Regions from separate parts of the Phreatobacter stygius genome, predicted to be linked through region 2. Evidence: riboswitches for the same ligand, from Rfam matches in the RefSeq annotation. Region 2 holds a riboswitch; the other holds the start of a gene.
What was found. Region 2 has a riboswitch for cobalamin ahead of E8M01_RS30175 (TonB-dependent receptor plug domain-containing protein). Riboswitches for the same ligand answer to the same signal wherever they lie in the genome.
Positions count from the first base shown of each region.

Region 1: linked by a shared signal. The riboswitch ahead of E8M01_RS31045 (TonB-dependent receptor domain-containing protein) and the one ahead of E8M01_RS30175 (TonB-dependent receptor plug domain-containing protein) in region 2 are both predicted to bind cobalamin.

Region 1 covers NZ_CP039690.1:6,539,437-6,548,820, reverse strand. The annotation lists gene E8M01_RS31060 (FecCD family ABC transporter permease) at 1-778, opposite strand, end outside; gene E8M01_RS31055 (ABC transporter substrate-binding protein) at 775-1,680, opposite strand; gene E8M01_RS35920 (TonB-dependent receptor) at 1,683-2,033, opposite strand; gene E8M01_RS31045 (TonB-dependent receptor domain-containing protein) at 2,079-3,872, opposite strand; cobalamin riboswitch at 3,904-4,101, opposite strand; gene E8M01_RS31040 (nitroreductase family protein) at 4,411-5,070, opposite strand; gene E8M01_RS31035 (hypothetical protein) at 5,157-5,474, opposite strand; gene E8M01_RS31030 (DUF4180 domain-containing protein) at 5,687-6,064, opposite strand; gene E8M01_RS31025 (tetratricopeptide repeat protein) at 6,114-6,923, opposite strand; gene E8M01_RS31020 (hypothetical protein) at 7,192-7,809, shown strand; gene E8M01_RS31015 (hypothetical protein) at 8,022-8,264, shown strand; gene E8M01_RS31010 (hypothetical protein) at 8,399-9,112, shown strand; gene E8M01_RS35675 (hypothetical protein) at 9,150-9,384, shown strand, end outside.
Region 2 covers NZ_CP039690.1:6,371,815-6,381,198, reverse strand. The annotation lists gene E8M01_RS30205 (hypothetical protein) at 1-91, shown strand, start outside; gene E8M01_RS30200 (hypothetical protein) at 181-432, shown strand; gene E8M01_RS30195 (hypothetical protein) at 1,023-1,250, shown strand; gene E8M01_RS30190 (hypothetical protein) at 1,340-1,591, shown strand; tRNA gene E8M01_RS30185 (tRNA-Thr) at 1,792-1,867, shown strand; gene E8M01_RS30180 (MBL fold metallo-hydrolase) at 2,086-2,988, shown strand; cobalamin riboswitch at 3,112-3,358, shown strand; gene E8M01_RS30175 (TonB-dependent receptor plug domain-containing protein) at 3,494-5,530, shown strand; gene E8M01_RS30170 (SDR family oxidoreductase) at 5,680-6,426, shown strand; gene E8M01_RS30165 (NAD kinase) at 6,579-7,361, shown strand; gene E8M01_RS30160 (response regulator) at 7,433-7,978, shown strand; gene E8M01_RS30155 (Hpt domain-containing protein) at 7,990-8,559, shown strand; gene E8M01_RS36030 (YjiS-like domain-containing protein) at 8,596-8,754, opposite strand; gene E8M01_RS30145 (DUF2336 domain-containing protein) at 9,150-9,384, opposite strand, start outside.

The DNA of each region.
Region 1 (9,384 bases), 170 kb from region 2:
CGGCAAGCCCGACAAAGGCGACGAGCCCGCCATAGGCCACGGCGATCGCCACGACGATCGCGCCGACCAGGACGCAAAGCGTGACGAAACGGCGGACGTCGAGACCGAAGCCATGGGCCATGGCCTCGCCGAGGCCAAGGAGATCGAGCCCTTGCGCGGTCCTGAGCGCCAGCATGATGGCGGCCGCCAGCAGTGCCGCTAGCAGGGCGAGACCCTGCCAGGACGGCGTCTGGATGCCACCGAGCACCCAGCTCAGCACGACCTGCAGGTTGATCGTCTCGTCCGACAAGGCGAGCATCATGAAGGACCTGACGGCGCCGAGCACGGCGGCGACCGCGACACCGGCGAGCAGGAGGCCGGCGGCATCGACCACGCCGGCCACCCGCGACACCGCCAGGACCAGCACGGTAGCGCCCCAGGCGCCGGCAAAGGCCAGCACCGGCAGCGACAGGGCCTGTGGCACACCGAGCGGCACCAGCAGGGCAACCGTCGCGCCGACCGCGGCGCCACCGGCCGAGCCGAGCAGATAGGGTTCGGCGAGCGGGTTGCGGAACAGGCCCTGGAACAGGCAGCCGCCGAGGCCGAGCAGCGCGCCGACGGCCGCCGCGGCCAGCACGCGCGGCAGGCGCCAGTCGATGATCAGCCGGCTATCGAGCGACTGGTCGCCGCTGACGGCGGTCCAGAGCGCGGCGGGCGATGCCCAATCGTGGCCGGCGGAGAGGCCAAGCACCATGACGGCGAGCAAGACGGCGCCGAGCGACAGCCAGACCCGGGTCATGGCCTGGCTTCCGGATGCAGCAGGGCCGCAAGCTTTTCGATGCCGCCGACCACCCGCGGGCCGGGGATCAGGAACTCGGCGCGCGACACCGTGAAGACCCGCTTCTCCTTCAGCGCGCGCAGGCTCGACCAGCCGGGCCGGGCAAACAGATCCGCCATGTCGGCGGCGGAACCGGCGAACAGCACGACATCGGGGTCGGCGCGCAGCACGGCTTCGGGCGAGACCTGGGACAACATCTGCGCCTGGTCGAAAGCCAGACTGCCACCGGCGGCGATGATGGCGTCGGCGGTATAGCTGCCGGAACGGGCGATCAGCAGCATGCCGGTGGCGACACGGCCGGTGATCATGACGATGCGCGGCCGGGATCGGCCGGCGATGCGGGCGGCGACCGCATCGAGGCGCGCCTGCAACAGGCCGGTCACGGCTTCGCCGCGTTCCGGCACGCCGGTCGCGCCGGCCACCAGGCGAATATTGGCCATGACTTCGGGAATGCTGCGATGGGTCAGCACGATGATCGGGATGCCGAGCCGCTCCATCGGGTCGACCAATTGGTTCACCGCCTGGCGCGCCGGCGTGACGACGACGAGATCGGGGCGCTGGCGCACCACCCGGTCGACCGAGAAACCGAGCCGGCCGCCGACCGTCGGGCGGCCGACCACTTCGGGTGGAAAGCGGGTGAAGGTTTCGATGCCGACAATGCGCTCGGCCAGGCCGATCGCGGCGACCAGTTCGGTATTCGAGGCGAAGATGGTGACCAGCCGCGCCGGCGGACGCGCCAGCACCACCTGCCGGCCGAGCGCGTCGACGATCGCCTGGTGATCCGCGGCCAGGGCCGGGGTGGCGGTCGGCGCGGTCGCGAGCGCCAGTCCAAGACATGCCGCGGCGACCGCTTTCAGCCTCACGATCAGAACCTCGCCTGCATGCCGACGATGAACTCGCGCCCCGGCATGGAATTGCCCATGTTGCCGATGCCCTGCGTATTGGCATTGGTCGGATTGCCGAGGAAGGGCTGCTGGTCGAGCGCGATGAACAGGGCGTGCTGATTGACGTTGAAGATGTTGTTCACCGCGGCATAGGCGGTCAGCCCCTTGCGCAGCTCGCCCTCCAGCCGGGCGTTCCAGACCCAGAAGGCCGGCTTCCAGTGGATATGGCTGGCATTCGGTTCGGCTGCCGGAATGCGCAGGGGTTCCTCGGTATTGTACCAGAGCGGCCCCCGCAGAATGCCTGTTATCGCCAGGCTCCAGGGGATCGCCACACCGGTGCGCTGACCGAAGCGGGTGCCGACCGCTGCCTGGTACTGTTACATGCGCTCGACCTGATTGCTGTTGGCGGTGGCCGCAGCGCCACCGTCGCGCATGAAGAAATTATAGCCGCCATTGGATGTCACCGACCAGTGCCAGCCATTGGCCTGAGCGGAGAAGGCGCGCAGCACGTCGACGCCGAATTGCAGCTCGATGCCACGCACGGTCACGTCGCCGGCATTGTTGACATAGTCGGAGGTGGTGGTCGAACCCGGCCGGAGCCTCGTGATGATCCGGTTCGAGATAACGTTCTGGAACAAGGCCGCGTCGAGGCTCCAGCCGTTCAAGGCGAAGGTCGTGCCGACTTCATACTGGCGGCTGGTTTCCGGCTTCACATTCGGATTGCCGAAAATCTGGGTGCCGACCAGCACGGTGTAATTGCCGGCAAGCTCGGTTGCGGTCGGCGAGCGGAAACCGGTCGAGACGCCGGTGCGGAAGCTCAGGTAATCGGTCGCCCGATAGGTGCCGCCGACGGTGTAGGTGGTGGCGTCATAAGGACGGCTGCCGGTCGCCTGGTTGGCGAGATTCGGCGTCGGGTCGAAGCTGGTCGAGCCGCGGGTGTGACGGATGCCGGCCCGCAGGATCACCCGGTCGTCGAACAGGCGCTGGCTGTTCTCGGCGTAGAAGGCCATGACCGAGTCGGTCTGGTTGTTATCCTGCGGCGAGACCTGAGCCATGTTGGTATAAGGCGCGACCACGCTTTCGCGGTAGCGCTGCGACCGCAGCCAGCTGCGCTCGGCATCAAAACCGAGCAGCAGTTCATTGCCGGCCCACAGGTTGAAGATCGGCTGGAACCGGAGGCCCATGATGTCGAGATGGCGGCGGTTCAGGTCCAGCCGCGTTCTCTGCGCGACCGTCGCCGAATTCGGCGCGGCCCAGCGGAACACGTCGCGATCGGCGACCAGATAGCTATGCGCGGTCCAGCGGGCGAAATCGCTGTCGGTCTTGCCGGAATAAACCAGGTCGAACGAGGCATTGGTCCGCTCGTCGCGGTTGAACGTGCTCCAGGACGAGCCGCGGAAGCCGGCATCATAGATGCCGTCGGACCGCACCGTGAGATCGATGCGGTGGTTGTCGTTGAGCTGGCGGCCGAAGGCGCCGGTCACGCCGAAGCGCTGATATTGGGTATTGGCCAGGAGGCCGCCGCCGGCACCGGAATGATAGCTGTCGCGCCGGCCGCCAGAGATGCCAATGTAGAAATCGTCGCTGCCGTTGCGGCCGGCGGCATGGGCACGGCCCTGCAGCAAGCCCCAGGAACCGCCCTGAATATCGGCGAAATTGCCCGTGGTGTTGCGGCCGTTCTTCAAGATGATGTTGATGACGCCGCCGATCGCCTGGCTGCCATAGATCACCGAGGCGGGTCCCCGGATGATCTCGACGCGATCGACGTCGGCCGGCGACAGTTTGGAAATATTGGCGGTGCCGGCGCGGCGGCCGTTGATCAGCACCAGCACCTGGCTGCGGAAGTCCTTGCCCTGCCCGTCGCTGGCGCCGCCGCGAATGTTGATCGAGGTCTGGCCGGGCGTCCATTCCGAGAGGAAGCCGACGGCATTCTCGGCCAGCAGTTCGGTCACCGAATGGGCGGTCGACCGGGTGATGCGTTCGCCCTCGATGACCTGCACCGTGCCGGTGATGCGGCTGCGCGGCTCCGGGCGCCCTGTGGAGGTCACGACGATTTCGTCGAGGATGGTCGGGGCGTTGCGGACCTCTTGGGCAAAGGCCGGCGCGAAGGCCCCGGCGAGGACAAGGGCAGCGACAGCCGGCGCGGTCGCGCACGGCGAAAACATGGACATGGATCGACTCCTCCGGCCCGCCGCCGGCATGGGTTGCACTCGATCCTCGGCCGGTCTCCTGGCTCGCGGGTCACGCGCCGCTTCCCCTTCCCGGCCTGACGGCCAGTGGATTGTCGAAGAGCGCTATCCGCTTACAGTTGCGGGGGCAGCCGCGGCATTGTGCTTCAATCAGCACGCACCGCATTCCCGTTTCACTCCCTGAGGGAGCACCGAAGATTCCTTAACGAAACACAAATGGCCGGCTGCCGCAATGCAGCCGCATTCCGTTTCGCACAGCCCTGTGCGGGATAAGCGCGTGGGTGCGCTGTTTCGGCATCGGTCGAAGGGGCGAGCGTTTGCACACGCTTCTCAAACGAAGCCTGAATGCGCCGTCCTTCGAGATCTCGCGCCGGAACCTCCGCCCTGACCTCGCCCTGGCCGGGCGAGAGGTCGGCGCGCCTGTGCAGGTTCGTGGCTGTCCTCGTCGCCGGTGTCCGGCCTCACCACCCCATTCGGATCGACGCGCCGGCGATTGATCGGCGGCGTTTCGGTCTCGCCGTCAGGCCTTTGGTCCGGCTTCCGGCGCCTGCCACCGGGTGGTGATCGCCGCGATATCAGGTCGCTTGCGCTCGGCGGGCGTCTCCTTGGCCGTGCCGATATGGACGACGCCGGCGACTTTTTCATGCGCCTCGAGACCGAACAGCCGGTGGGCTCCCGGGCTATAGGCGGCCCAGCCGGTCAGCCAGGTCGCGCCGAAACCGAGGGCTGCGGCCGCGGTCAAGAGGTTCATGCAAACCGCGCCGGCCGACAGGTCCTGTTCCCAGGCCGGAATGCGTGCGGCCGCGTCGCTGCGGCTGACGACGATGACGATGACCGGCGCATAGGTGAAGACGCGCGACATGATGCCGGCGAATTTGGCGCGCTTTTCCGGATCCATGTCGCCGTTCTCGGCGGCATAAAGGGCCGCGAGATGGGGGCCGGCATCGAACCGGGCCTGCCCCTCGATGACGATGAACCGCCACGGCTCCAGGCCGCCGTGATCAGGCACGCGGGCGGCAATGGCCAGGAGCCGTCGGAGCTCGGCCTCGCTCGGTCCGGGCCCGGCCAGCACGGTCATGCCGACCGAGCGGCGCGTCTCGAGCAGCGCGAGGAGCCCCTCGCCGGCCGGCTCGCCGGTGCGTTGGGCCGTCGCGGCCGGATCGGTCACCTGGATGTTCATGTCGTCTGCCTTTCCTGGCCGCGCGCCGCCAAACGTCCGGCGCGCTTGTTTGCGCGATCTGCCGCGCCGAGCGCAAGCCCCAGGCCTCAGGCCCGCCCGAGTGCCTGCATCGTCAGGAGATCGGTGACGTGTGGCGACGGGATCATCGCGGCGAGTGCCGCCTGCAGCGCCTCGACGTCGGCGCCTGGATCCGGCTGCCAGCCACAGGGACAGGCATTGTCGCCGCGATGGGCTTCTGCGACCTCCTGATAGACCGAACCGAGCGCCATGGCGACCAGCCCGAGCACGGTGATGGGCGGCAGCTGCGTCGTGCGCAGCGCATGGCAGAAGGCCGCCATGATCGCCTGGTGAAACTCGGCGCGTGCGGCGTCGGCGTGGTCCTCGGCAGTCTGGCCGTTCGACATGAGCGGGCACTCCTTCGGCGATGCCGGATCTCGCCGCGGCCGACGCCAGATGCGCCGCATCGGTTATCCTGCTTGATCGCGACCGAGCCATAGGCCGAATTGCGATATTGAGCAAGATGTTGAAATTACAAGAGAAATAGAATAATTCGAAACTGCGGCGGGGTCTCGTTGCGAGGCTCGAGGAGCCGCGCCGGGGCCATGCGGGCCGGCCGCTACGGCCGGCCTCCGGCCCTGCCCAGGGCAATGGCCAGATCCTCCAGGCTCGGCTGGAACCACAGGTCGGTCCGCCGATCAGCCTCGCGCACCCAGGCGCTCAAGGCGTTGCTCGCGGCGAGCTGTTCCGAGATGTCGCCGATGATGGCGAGCTTCAGCCGGTAATTGACGGCCTTCTGGGTGATCTCGCCCGCCAGGCCCGAGCGGAGCTGAAAGAAGCGCGGGCCGAGCCGCGCCACAGGCAGGGCGAGCAAGGACGCGCCCTGCCAAGCGGCCTCGCCGATCAGATCGGTCGCCTGCCGCTCATCGTCGATGATCGGGCCATCGGTGTCGCAGAGCAGGATCTGCTCGCCGGCCAGTTCAACCAGTTCCACCATCACGCCCTTGTTCCACTCGGCAGGCCGGCCGGCGATCTCAACCAGATCGTCACGGCTGCCGCAACCGCGCCTCCAGCGCTCGCCTGTCCTCAGCCGTCAGCTCGGCTTCGACCTCCGGCAAATAGACCCGGCCGATTTCATTGCCCTGAGCCTTGCTCCGCGAGAGCCAGAAGGCGGATTCGACACGGTCCGCCGCTATGCCAATGCCGAGGTGAAGGGCGACGCCGATCATGCCCTGGGCTCCCGGATGACCTTGCCGGGCAGCACTCAGGAACCAGGAGGCGGACCGTTCGGGATCGCGCGTGACCCCGAGGCCTTCATGGTAGATGGTGCCGAGACGGGTCTGGGCTGACGAATGGCCTTGATCGGCGGCCTTTTCGGACCAGGCACGGGCGGCTTCGTAGAGTTCCGGGTCGTCATCCGCCAGCAGCAGCCGGCCGAGCGCATCCTGCGCATCGGCATGTCCCTGCTCGGCCGCCATCTCAAAAAATTTGAGGGCGCCACGAAGATTGCCCTCGCCTTCGAACATCGCGCCAATGGCCGCCAGGGACGGCGTCCAGCCCTCTTTCGCGGCGGTCAGGAACCATTCCGCCGCCGGCTCCCTCTGGCCGGCCTGAAGCGCAAGGACGCCCAGATTGTGCTTGGCCCTGACGAAGCCCTGCTCGGCCGCGCGCATGAACCATGCCCCGGCCACGGCTGTTTCCGCGGTGTTGTCCGCATACCACCGGCCGAGCGCATTCTGCGCTTCCGCATCACCGGCCTCGGCGCCCAGCCGGACATCCTCCGGCGGCGCGGCGGCGGGCGCGGGCTTGCCTGAAGAGAACAACGACTTGATGCGGCTTCCGATCGATCTGGACATGGCGCGCCCGATGCCGTGTGACGGGTCAAGATGCAACTTAAGGTAGGATGGCCTCTAAGGAAATAGGAATATGTGCATGGCGGATCGCCGCGATTTCGGCGCTCCTTATCAGCCCATCGCAGTGCGATAAAATCAGACACAATATCAGTACGATAGGTGCGAGTCTTTGGTGCGCTTCCAAGCGGGTTTTTGTTGGATTTTTGGTAGAGTTCGGCTAGGGTGAAAGGATAAAATTCAGGGAGGTGGAATGACAGCACAATGTCCCGACGTGCTCGCTTTGCGCGGCCAACTTCATGACCTCTGCGCCTTGCCGCTGGAGCCCTATCTCAGGCGGCTCAAAAAGGCCCGGCGGCCGGTCTTTGTGACCACGTCGAGCGCCTGTTGGCGCGGTTATGTGGCCCATTGGGTAGTGCGTGACGACGCGCTCTACCTCGTCGATCTCGCCGGCTGGATGGAACGGGACGGCGAGCCAATCCAGGCGAGCCTGGAGGTTGCCCTGCCCTGGTTGAAGCCGCCGGTGCTGGCGACCTGGGTCAGCGATTGGTTGCGTTGCCCCGAGGGGCGCCGGATCTCGTACCGGCACTTCGGTTTCGAAAGCAGGTATGAGCGTGACCGGAAGTTGCGTGTCGAGAAAGGCCGCGTTCTGGAAGAATGGCTGCGCCTGAATCCACCTGAACCGATCTGGTACAGGATCGCGCCAGGCGGCGGACGAACCCGTTTCGAAGTGCCGCATTCCGGCGAGCCCGAGCTCGACGATCCCTTCCCGCCGGAAGCAACACCTCAAGGTCACCATTTCTGGGGCCAGCCGCCGGCGGTCGACCAAGACGAGGGTGATGACCTGGGGGCAGATGATGTGACGTGGCCGCCGCGTGGGCTCGGGCTCTGATCCGGCGGCTGACACAGGGAACCGGCATCAAGCAACTCGCCTGCCCACTCGGGACCCTCCCGCGGCCGTCTTGGCCCCCCAGTCGCGCCTGCGGCCGTCCGGCGTTTTGCGGCCAGTGATATTCCCCCATGAGTTCAGGGTATTGCCCGATCCAAGGCGGTGCCGATCCGGCGTTCAATCGGCCGGTCCCGTCCTGTCTCGTGGAGATGTCGATGTCCCGTTCCGCACGCAGATCGCTGGTCGCCGCACTGGCCGCCGCCGGTGGCCTCTTGATGCTCGGCGGCTGTGCCGAACAGCGGGCCATGAGCAATGATCCCGCGGTAGAGGCCGCCTGCCTCAGGGCTGCCCAGCGTGCCGCGCCGGGAAGCTATATGGGGACCGGCGTCCAGGAACAGCGCACCGCTCTCTACCGGTCCTGCATGGCCAATGGCGGAACCTTGCCGCGCGCGCGTTGAGCGCCTCGCGACACGGCTGGCGACGCGGCTGGCGACGCGGCTGGCGACGCGTCTCTTGGATCGGCCTGCTGATCGGGTTTTCGGCAGCGGTAGACGGCACCGCCAGGGCGCAGTCGCCGAGCCAGGCCGACGACTTGGCCCGGCAGTTGTCCAATCCGGTGGCGAGCCTCATCAGCATACCGCTGCAGTCCAACCTGACCCAGGGCTATGGATCGCTCGGGGCCTGGCGCAACACGCTGAATATCCAGCCGGTCATCCCGATCAGGCTGAACGACGACTGGAACCTGATCTCGCGCACGATCCTGCCGATCATCTGGCGGCCGCGCACCCATGTCGGCGATCCGTCGACGACGGGCTTGGGCGATGTCACGGCGAGCCTGTTCCTCTCGCCGTCACGGCCGATCAACGGCCTGACACTCGGCGTGGGACCGGTATTCGTATTGCCGACCGCGACCGATCCGCTGCTCGGCGCCGGCAAATGGGGTGTCGGCCTGACCGGCCTGGTGCTGCATCAGACCAAGACCATGACCATCGGCATGATGGCCAACCATATCTGGTCCCTTGCCGGCCCGGCCAATCGCGAGGAGGTCAGCAACACCTTGCTGCAGCCGTTCATCGCCTTCCCGCTTGGCGAGGGCCGCACGCTCAGCGTCAATACCGAGAGCAATTACGATTGGGTGCACCGGCAATGGACAGTGCCGATCAACGTCCAGCTCAGCCAGGTGATGAAGCTCGGCGGGCAGATGCTGAGTGTCGCCGCCGGCCCGCAGATCTATGTCGTGAAACCGACAGGTGGGCCGTCCTGGGGACTGCGCTTCTCACTCACGTTCCTGTTCCCGGAGAAATGAGCGGATCGTCCGCACATCTGCAATGAAGGAGACGGCCATGATCAATCTTCGCACGAGCCTGTTCGCCGGCGCCCTGCTGACGATGCTGTCCGCCGGCGCGCCGGCCGTCGGCACCACGCTGGCCGCGGAAGTCCCGTCGGCCGCGCGGGCCAGCGCCCAGCCCGCCGAGATGCAGCGCCGGGGTGGTGTGCGAGCCTCCGCCGGCTTCGTTCGTGGACCGCGCGGCGGCGTTGCGGCCTATCGCGGCGGCGCTGCCTGGCGCGGCGGCCGGC
Region 2 (9,384 bases):
TTCCGGCCGCCTGGCCCAGAACGACCGGGCTGCCGGCAGCCTGATCAACCGCGAAGCCGTGCCGTCCTCGGCCTTCTCGGCGGCGAACTGACCACCGGCGGACATCGTCCGCCGACCCCACACCCCACCTTCCGGCCTTCAAGGCGAATGCCGTCGCCGGGACATCCAATGGAGACTGTCATGAAGAAGTTCATCCTTGCCGCAGCGCTGCTCGCTCCGCTCGCCGTCGCGGCTCCCGCCTTCGCTCAGGGTGGCGGCGATGCGGCCGGTTTCATCGAAACCCCCTCGATCACCACCTATGCGCCGAACCAGCCGCGCGAATTCTCCTCGCAGCGTTCGCTCGGCGGCCAGACCGTCGGCGTCAGCAATGCCGAGCGCAACCTGATCCAGCGCGAAGTCGTGCCGTCCTCGGCCTTCTCTTCGTCGAACTGAATCTGGTCGACCTGACTTTGCGTGCGCGCTGGCTTCAAGCCGGTGCTTTCAAGACCAACGCCGGGGCCGCTCCACCCCGGCGTTTTCTTGTCCGACGTTTTCTTGTCGACCCCCGAACGTGCCGGCCGTCTTGCCTGATCCGCTCTCATGCATTCCATGAGCACGAATCATTCGAACAAAAATGCACCTCCGCAATTTGTTGTTTCGAGGCGCTGCAAACGAAACCATCACTTCGGCCGCGGTGATGAGCATGGATCGCTGCGATCAAGCGAATGGAACACCCCAAAGACGCTGGACAACCAGGTCACCTGGATCGATTCCAGCTCTGACCGCGTCATTTCTTGATGATGGAAGGACCAAAGGCGCGACCCGTCTCGGCCCCGTCGCCCAATTGTAAGAATTGCGACAATGCATTGATGAAACTACTGAGGCGCCTTGTCGCATGCATTTTCTCATTTTTGTGACTGGCAATTCGATCTGACCTCACCTATCTCAGCAATGTCGACGGCGGACACCTCCCGCCGACACCAAAACAAACATCCCGGGCTTGGCGTGTCCCTCCCCACCGGGATCTCAGTTGGATAACCGTTATGAAGAAGCTCATCCTTGCCGCGACCTTGGTCGCGCCGCTCGCCGTCGCCGCTCCGGCTTTTGCCCAGCAGGACGCCGCCGGTTTCATCGAGACCCCCTCGGTCACGACCTATGCCCCGAACCAGCCGCGTGAGTTCTCGGCGCGGGCCGGCCGCGTCTCGCAGGCCGACCAGAGCCTGATCAAGCGCGAAGCCGTGCCGTCCTCGGCCTTCTCTTCCTGGAACTGATCACCGGCGGACATGGTTCGCCGACCCCACACCCAACCGCCCGGCCCTCAAGGCCAATGCCGCCGCCGGGACATCCAATGGAGACTGTCATGAAGAAGTTCATCCTTGCCGCCGCGCTGCTCGCTCCGCTCGCCGTCGCGGCTCCCGCCTTCGCTCAGGGCATGAGCGACGCCGCCGGTTTCATCCAGACCCCCTCGGTCACCACCTATGCTCCGAACCAGCCGCGCGAGTTCACCTCGCCTCGCGCGTTCGGCGGCCAGGCCGTCGGCGTCAACAATGCCGAGCGCAGCCTGATCCAGCGCGAAGTCGTGCCGTCCTCGGCCTTCTCTTCGTCGAACTGAACAGGGTTCAACCAGACCTTGAGTGCGTGCCGGCCTGAAGCCGGTACTTCCAAGACCAACGCCGGGGCTCCTCCACCCCGGCGTTTTTTCATGTCTGGGGGAGCAGCGTTCAGCGCGGCGCTGTGAACGGCCGCGGTGCCATAATCGGCTCGGCACTCTTGCGCGCGGAGCCCCGCATTGCTAGGCCGATGCCGATATGGGCCGGCATAGCTCAGTTGGTAGAGCAACCGCCTTGTAAGCGGTAGGTCGCGAGTTCGAGTCCCGCTGCCGGCACCATTCCCTGACGGCGTTCCGCCGGCGCGGCCGAAACGCTTCACGAGGCCGTGATTTGCGCCGGCGAGCGCAGGTCTTTCCCAAGTCATTCGTGCAGATTAGCGTCGCAACGCCAACCCCTCGTTGCACCCGCTGCCGGAGACGCCACAATGATCACACGTCGTCATGCCCTAGCCGCCAGTGCGGTCGCGGTCGCCGCTCCCGCGATTGGAACCAGCGCCATGATCAGCCCAGCGCAAGCCCAGACCGCCGCTCCGGCCCAGGCGCCGGGCTTCTACCGCTACAAGGTCGGCGACATCACGGTCACCGCGATCAATGACGGTTTCGCCCTCAGGCCGCTCGACGGGTTCGTCCGCAATGCGCCGCTCGCCGATGTCCAGGACGCCATGCGCAAGTCGTTCCTGCCGACCGATGCGTTCCAGAACACTTTCACCACGCTGGTCGTGCAAACCGGCGGCAGGCTGGTGCTGATCGACACCGGCAATGGCGATTCGGGCGCGCCGACCAGCGGCGTCTGGATGCGCAATTTCCGCGCCGCCGGCTTCGATCCGGCCCAGGTCAATTCGATCGTCATCAGCCATTTCCACGGCGACCATATCAACGGCATCCGGCTGAAGGACGGCACCGCGGTCTTCGCCAATGCCGAGATCAACGTGCCGGCGCCGGAATGGGACTTCTGGATGTCGGACGAGCGCATGGGCCAGGCGCCGGATGGCGCGCGCGGCGGGTTCCAGAATGCCCGCCGGGTGTTCCAGCCGATCGCCGCGCAGGTGAAGCGCTTCACGCCGGGCGCGGAAGTGGCGCCGGGCATCACCTCGGTCGCGGCTCACGGCCATTCGCCCGGCCACACCATCTTCGGCATCGCCTCGGGCAATGCCAAATTGACCTACCTCGCCGACATCACCAGTCATCCCGCGCTGTTCGTGCGCAACCCCGACTGGTCGGCGATTTTCGACCAGGATGCCGACATGGCGCGGGCAACCCGCCGGCGCGTCCTCGACATGGTGTCGACCGAGCGGACCCAGGTGCATTTTTACCACGCGCCCTTCCCGGCCACCGGCTTCATCGCCAAGGACGGCAATGGCTTCCAGCTCGTGCCGGTGCAGTGGAGCCAGGCGGTCTGATCGCATTGGACCTCTGACACCAGCCCGGCTTTGAACAGCCCGGCTTTGAACAGCCCGCCTTGGCCGAACGCCAGGACGGGCTGTTTCTTTCCGACAATTGACAAAACCGTGACGAGCCCGCCTTTTAGCGGAACTCGCGACGGCGGCCATTGCTTGCAATGGCCACGGGAATGCGGTGAGCACCGGACCGACGACCAAACCTGCCCGGCAGGCCCCGTTCGACGTCCAGCGCAAATCCGCAGCTGCCCCCGCAACTGTGAGCGGCGAGCCGGTTCCTGAATGCCACTGACGGCCAGTTTCGGCCCTCGGGAAGGCGGAGCCCCGGCAACGACCCGCAAGCCAGGAGACCGGCCGCCGCGACGTCACTGTCCGAACGTGCGGGATGGCGCGTGCGGGGAGCGGGCAGCCGCTTTTTCGGTGACACCTGATGTCGCGGAGGGCCAATGGGGTCGCCTTCGAAGCTTGAGGCTTCCGCGATCCCGTGTCCCTTCCGCGGAGATCCGCCATGGCGCAACGCCTGATCCTCAGCCTCACCAGCCTTCTCGCCCTGCCGGCCTTGGCTCTGCCTGTCTTCGCTCTGCCAGCCTTGGCCCAGCAGGCCACGCAACCGGCCATCCCGCTGCCCGACATCATGGTCTATGGCGCCAGCACCGTGCCGGTCGAAGCGCCGCGCGTCGGTTCGGCGGTCACCGTGATCACCGCCGAAGACATGCGCAACCAGGGCGCCCAGACGCTGCCCGACGTGCTGCGGCTGGTGCCGGGTGTCGCCATCGGCCAGGGCGGTGGCCGCGGCGGCCTGAGCCAGGTCCGCATTCGCGGCGCCGAGGCGAATCATACCCTTGTCGTGGTCGATGGCGTGCCGATCAACGACGTGAACAATGGCGACAGCGACCTCGCCAACCTGCCGGTCGACACTATCGAGCGGATCGAGGTGGTGCGCGGACCGCAATCCGGCATCTGGGGGCCGAACGCCCAGTCCGGCGTCATCCTGATCACGACCAAGTCCGGCCGCGGACTGGCCAGGCCCGAGCTGACCGCCCGCCTCGAAGGCGGTTCGTTCGGCACGCTGCAAGGCTCGGCCTCGGTGCGCGGCGCGCAAGGACCGCTCTACGGCGCCCTGTCGGTCTCGGGCCTGCGTGCCGGCGGCTTCGTCGTCGCGCCCGGCACGACACGGCCGAACGGCTCCGAGATGGGGTCGTTCAGCGCCAAGCTCGGCGCCGACCTTTCCGACTGGTTCAATCTCGAGGCCACGCTCAGGATGGTCAGCCGCACCGGCTTCTACAACCCGGCCAACAGCGCCTTCGGACCGGGTTTTGCCACCGACCCCAATTACGGCTTTCTGGCCAATGGGTCCGGTCGGGGCACGACCAATGACCTGCAAGGCCGGATCGTCGGCACCGTCAGCCTGGCCGACGGCCGCTGGATCCAGAAATTTTCCGCCGACACGTCGCGCCAGAACACCAATGCCGCCGATGCCTATGTCAGTTCCTTCGGCTTTCTCGAACGCCAGGCCTTCTGGTCGCAGACCGAGCGCAACCGGGCGGAATACCGTTCGGCCTATACGTTCGAGACGCCCGGTTTTCTGGGCGCCCGCCACACGCTGGTCGGCGGCGCCGAGATCGTGCGCGAGCGCTTCCGCTATTATTACGAGAGCGACGGTTTCTTCGGCCCCTTCGTCAATGGCGGTTTCGCCGGAACGGGCCAGAGCCGCGAGCGCAAGGGCCTCTATGGCGAATACCTGCTCAGTCTTCCGACCGGCTTTGCCTTGTCGGCGGCGCTGCGCCAGGACTGGAATTCGTCGTTCCGCAATGCCGCGACCTGGCGGGTCACCGCCGCCCAGAGCTTCGACACCGGCACCAGGCTGCATGCCTCGCTCGGCAAGGGCGTGACCAATCCGACCTTCATCGAGCAGTTCGGTTTCACCAACACCTTTGTCGGTAATCCAAATCTCCGGCCGGAGCAGTCGATCGGCTGGGATGCCGGTATCGAGCAGCGCTGGTTCGGCGGCCGGCTGATCACCGACCTGACCTATTTCCGGGCCAATCTGGAAAACGAGATCGTCGGCTCCGGCACCACGGTCGAGAACCTGCCTTTCGCGACCTCGCGCCAGGGCGTCGAGGCCTCGGTCACGGCCAGGCCGCTCGACTGGCTGCGGATCAGCGCGTCCTACACCTATACCGATACGCGTTCGGCGGAGAACACGTTTGCGGGCTATGTGTTCAAGGAGGCGGCGCGCCGGCCGAAACATGCGGCAAGCCTGTCGGCCACCGCCGCCTTCGCCGGGGACCGGGGCAAGTTCACCGTGACGCTTGCCCATAACGGCACGATGCGCGACCGGTTCTTCGGGCCACTCGGGACAAGCGACGTCTATCTCAGGGCCTATACGCTGGTCGGCGCCCAGCTCTCCTACGACGTGACCCGGAACGCCACCGCCTATATCCGCGGCGAGAACGTTTTCGGCCAGCGTTATCAGGAGGTCTATGGCTACAATGCCGGCGGCGCGGCGGTTTATGCCGGCTTGCGCGTGCGCCTGGGCGACTGATCGCGGCATGGCCGGCCGGCTTGCCCGGATCCGAGCCCGTCGCATCCCTCCCCTTGGCCTGCCCATAGTCGACACGCACACGGGTTTCGGCCAGTGTGCGCGCCGACAAAAACCGCGCCGCAAGGGCGTTGATCGGGAGGATCCAAGACATGCCGCAGAAGATCGCCGTCGTCACCGGAGCAGGCTCCGGCATCGGGCGCGCCTCGGCGCTTGCACTGGCCGCCGCGGGCTATGCGGTGGTCGCCGCCGGAAGGCGCAAGGACGAGCTGGACAAGACGGTCGCCGCGGCCGGCGCCGGCACGGTCGTCGCGGTGCCGACCGATGTCTCCGACGAAGCCTCGGTTGCCGCCCTGTTCAAGGCGGTGAAGGACAGGTTCGGCCGCATCGACGTGCTGTTCAACAACGCCGGCATGGGCGCGCCGGCGATCCCGATGGATCAGCTCACCGTTGCCCAGTGGAAACAGGTGGTGGACGTCAACCTGACCGGCTCGTTCCTGTGTGCCCAGGAGGCCATGCGATTGATGCGCGTCCAGTCGCCTAAAGGCGGCCGGATCATCAATAACGGCTCGATCTCGGCCTATGCGCCGAGGCCCTATTCGGCGCCCTATACCGCCACCAAACACGCCATTCTCGGCCTCACCAAGTCGATCTCGCTCGAGGGCCGCGCCGACCAGATCGTCTGTTCGCAGATCGATGTCGGCAATGCCGCGACCGAAATGACCGAGCGGATGACCAATGGCGTGCTGCAGGCGGATTTCTCGGTCAAGGTCGAGCCGCGGATGAACGTCAAACATGTCGCCGATTCGGTCGTGCACATTGCCAACCTGCCGCTCGACGTCAACGTGCTGACCATGACCGTCATGGCCAACGACATGCCCTTCGTCGGCCGCGGCTGATCGCCCCCGCTCCGCCGTGACCCGCATCGGCGCCGCCCGGCGCCGGTGCCTGAGCGCCTCGACAAGGCTCGCGGCGCTCGTATAGACGAGATTGACATCTGGCGGTGCTACGCTCGCACTGCGCCAGCTCCTCTTCTGCATGACGGCCCGCCATGTCGGACCAACGTCCTGATCCGCCCAAGATCGCCTTCGTCGCCTCGCCGGCGCCGGAAGCCCAGGCGGCCTTCGCCAGCCTGGCGCAGCGTTATGGCTCGGTCGAGCCTGATGCGGCCGACGTGATCGTCACGCTCGGCGGCGACGGCCTGATGCTGCAGACCCTGCATCGGTTCATTTCGACGGGAAAGCCGATCTACGGCATGAACCGCGGCTCGGTCGGTTTCCTGATGAACGAATATATCGAGGCCGGGCTGGTCGAGCGGATCCAGGCGGCCGAGCGCTCGGTGATCCATCCGCTCGCCATGACCACCGTCGATGTCCATGGCGAAAGGCATGATGCCCTTGCCATCAATGACGTGGCGCTGCTCCGGCAAACCTCGCAGATCGCCAAGCTGCGCATCCTGGTCGACGGGCAGTTGCGCATGGACGAGCTGGCCGGCGACGGCGTGCTGGTGGCGACGCCCGCCGGTTCGACCGCCTACAACCTCTCCGCCAATGGTCCGATCCTGCCCTTGAACACCAACCTGCTGGCGATCACCCCGATCTCGCCGTTCCGGCCGAGGCGCTGGCGCGGCGCGCTGCTGCCCGACCGGGTGGCGGTGCGCATCGAAGTGATCGAGCCGACCCGCCGGCCGGTCAGCGCCACCGCCGACAATGACGAGGTGCGCGAGGTGGCCAGCGTCGATATCGCCATGGACCGCTCGCGCAGCATGGTGCTGCTGCATGATCCCGGCCATTCGCTGGACGAGCGCATCCTGCGCGAGCAGTTCGGCGAATAGAGCCTCGGACCACGCCGCGGGCGTTTCAGCCTTAACGCTTCGTTGAGCCGTGGCGGCTAAATTCGCCTGCGATGATCCGCATCGATTTCAACCGGTTGCGATTCCTTGTCATTGACGACAACGCGCATATGCGCCGCATCGTCAGGACCCTGCTGCATGGCTTCGGCGCGCGCGAGGTCTATGAGGCCGAGGACGGCGCGGCGGGGCTCGAGGGCTTCACCCATTACATGCCCGACATCGTCATCACCGACTGGTCGATGCCGATCTTCGACGGGCTCGAGCTGACCAGCATGATCCGCCAGCCCGGCGCCAACGCCAATCCCTATGTGGCGATCATCATGCTGACCGGCCATTCCGAAAAGAAACGCGTGCTGGAATCGCGCGACGCCGGCGTCACCGAATTCCTGGCCAAGCCGATTTCGGCCAAGGCGCTGTACCAGCGCATCCTGAATGTCGTGGTGAATCCGCGGCCGTTCATCAAGACCAAGACCTTTTTCGGCCCGGACCGCCGGCGCAACCACGGTTCCAGCTATGTCGGGCCGGAACGTCGCAAGAGCGACAAGAGCGAAACCATCCGGGTTCAGCCCTTGCTGGACAAGACCAAAAGTTCGGTGTGACGGACAGACCCATGAAGAAGCGCCCAGAGGCCAAGTTGGACGAGGCCAGCGTCAAGAGCTTCGGTGACTACGAGGTCATCGTCCCCAAACACAACCTGCGCACCTTTGTCCACAAGGTCGACGGGCCGGATGACGGTTTCGGCGGGATCGATCCGGAGGCGATCGAGCGCGCCGAAGCGGCCCTTGCCGAATTGTCGGTCGAGTTCGACGGCTGGATGGACAAGGAAGTGGCCCGGCTGACCAGCGCGCGCGATGCGGCGGCAGCCCAGGGTCTCGATGCCGCGACCCGCGCCGATCTGTTTTCGGCGGCCCATGACATCAAGGGCGAGGCCGCCACTTTCGGCTACCCGCTGGCGGCGCGCGTCGCCGACAGCCTGTCGCTGCTGCTGCAGGGGATCGACGACCCCGCCGAGGTGCCCTGGGCCTTGGCCAACCAGCATGTCGACGCGATCAGAGCCATCGTGCGCGAGACCGCCAAGGGGCTCGATCACCCGGTCGCCGCGGAACTGGTCGACCAGCTGGTCGCGGTGACGACCGAAAAGCTGATCGAGATCACCGGCGCGCCGCCACTGGTGCCGTGAGAGACCTGGATCGCGCATCGGGCCTTCAAAGGACTCTCACCGCATCGACATGAGGTTTCTCATCAATGCGGCGTCGACTTCCAAAACTGGCCGGTTGCCGCGTGCGACAGTCCGGTCGATGCCTGCATCTTCGAGTTGGGCATCAGACAGTTCTGCGAGGGTTCGCCGAGCGCGTGCCCGGGCATAGCGGCGCATGATGGCGTGAACGCCGGCCCTGACAGCCTGCCCGAAGCCGTTGGATGCCGTCCCGGTCGTACCAATCGTGGCGTAGTGTAGGTCTGACATCGCGCGTCTCCCCGGCTCTGGTCCGGCATCTTCGCGGCAAGCGGTTTTGCTCGGATCATGCCAAGACGTGAAACCCGCGATTGCGACTTCCAAATTTCGGCTCTGCGGATAGGACCCGTCTTCCCCGGCCGCCGCGTCATCGGAACCAATGAGGCTGCTACGGTCGTTGCTGGCCCGACTTTCAGGAGCGCTGAGCGGGCTCTGAGCTCATCAAGCGTCGCGCTGCGACCACTTCGAACTGGAGCGGTCGGGCGGTGCCGCACAAAGGGCGGCAAACCTTGATGCAGTGCTTCAGCCTGATGTGATCAGGCCGCGGCCGAAAGCGGGAAAGCCAGATCGTCGTCATCGCGCGCATCCCGGCCGGCGATCAGATCTTCGGTAAAGGCGCGGGCTTCGTCGCGCGCGGCTTCGGCGGCGAAACGGCGCAGCAGCGCCAGCAACTGATCGAGGTCGTTTGCCGCCAGCGGCGCATAGGCCGTCAGCACGCGCTCGACCATGCGCCGGCGCAATTGCGCGTCGCCGCCGCGGCCGGCGCCGTCG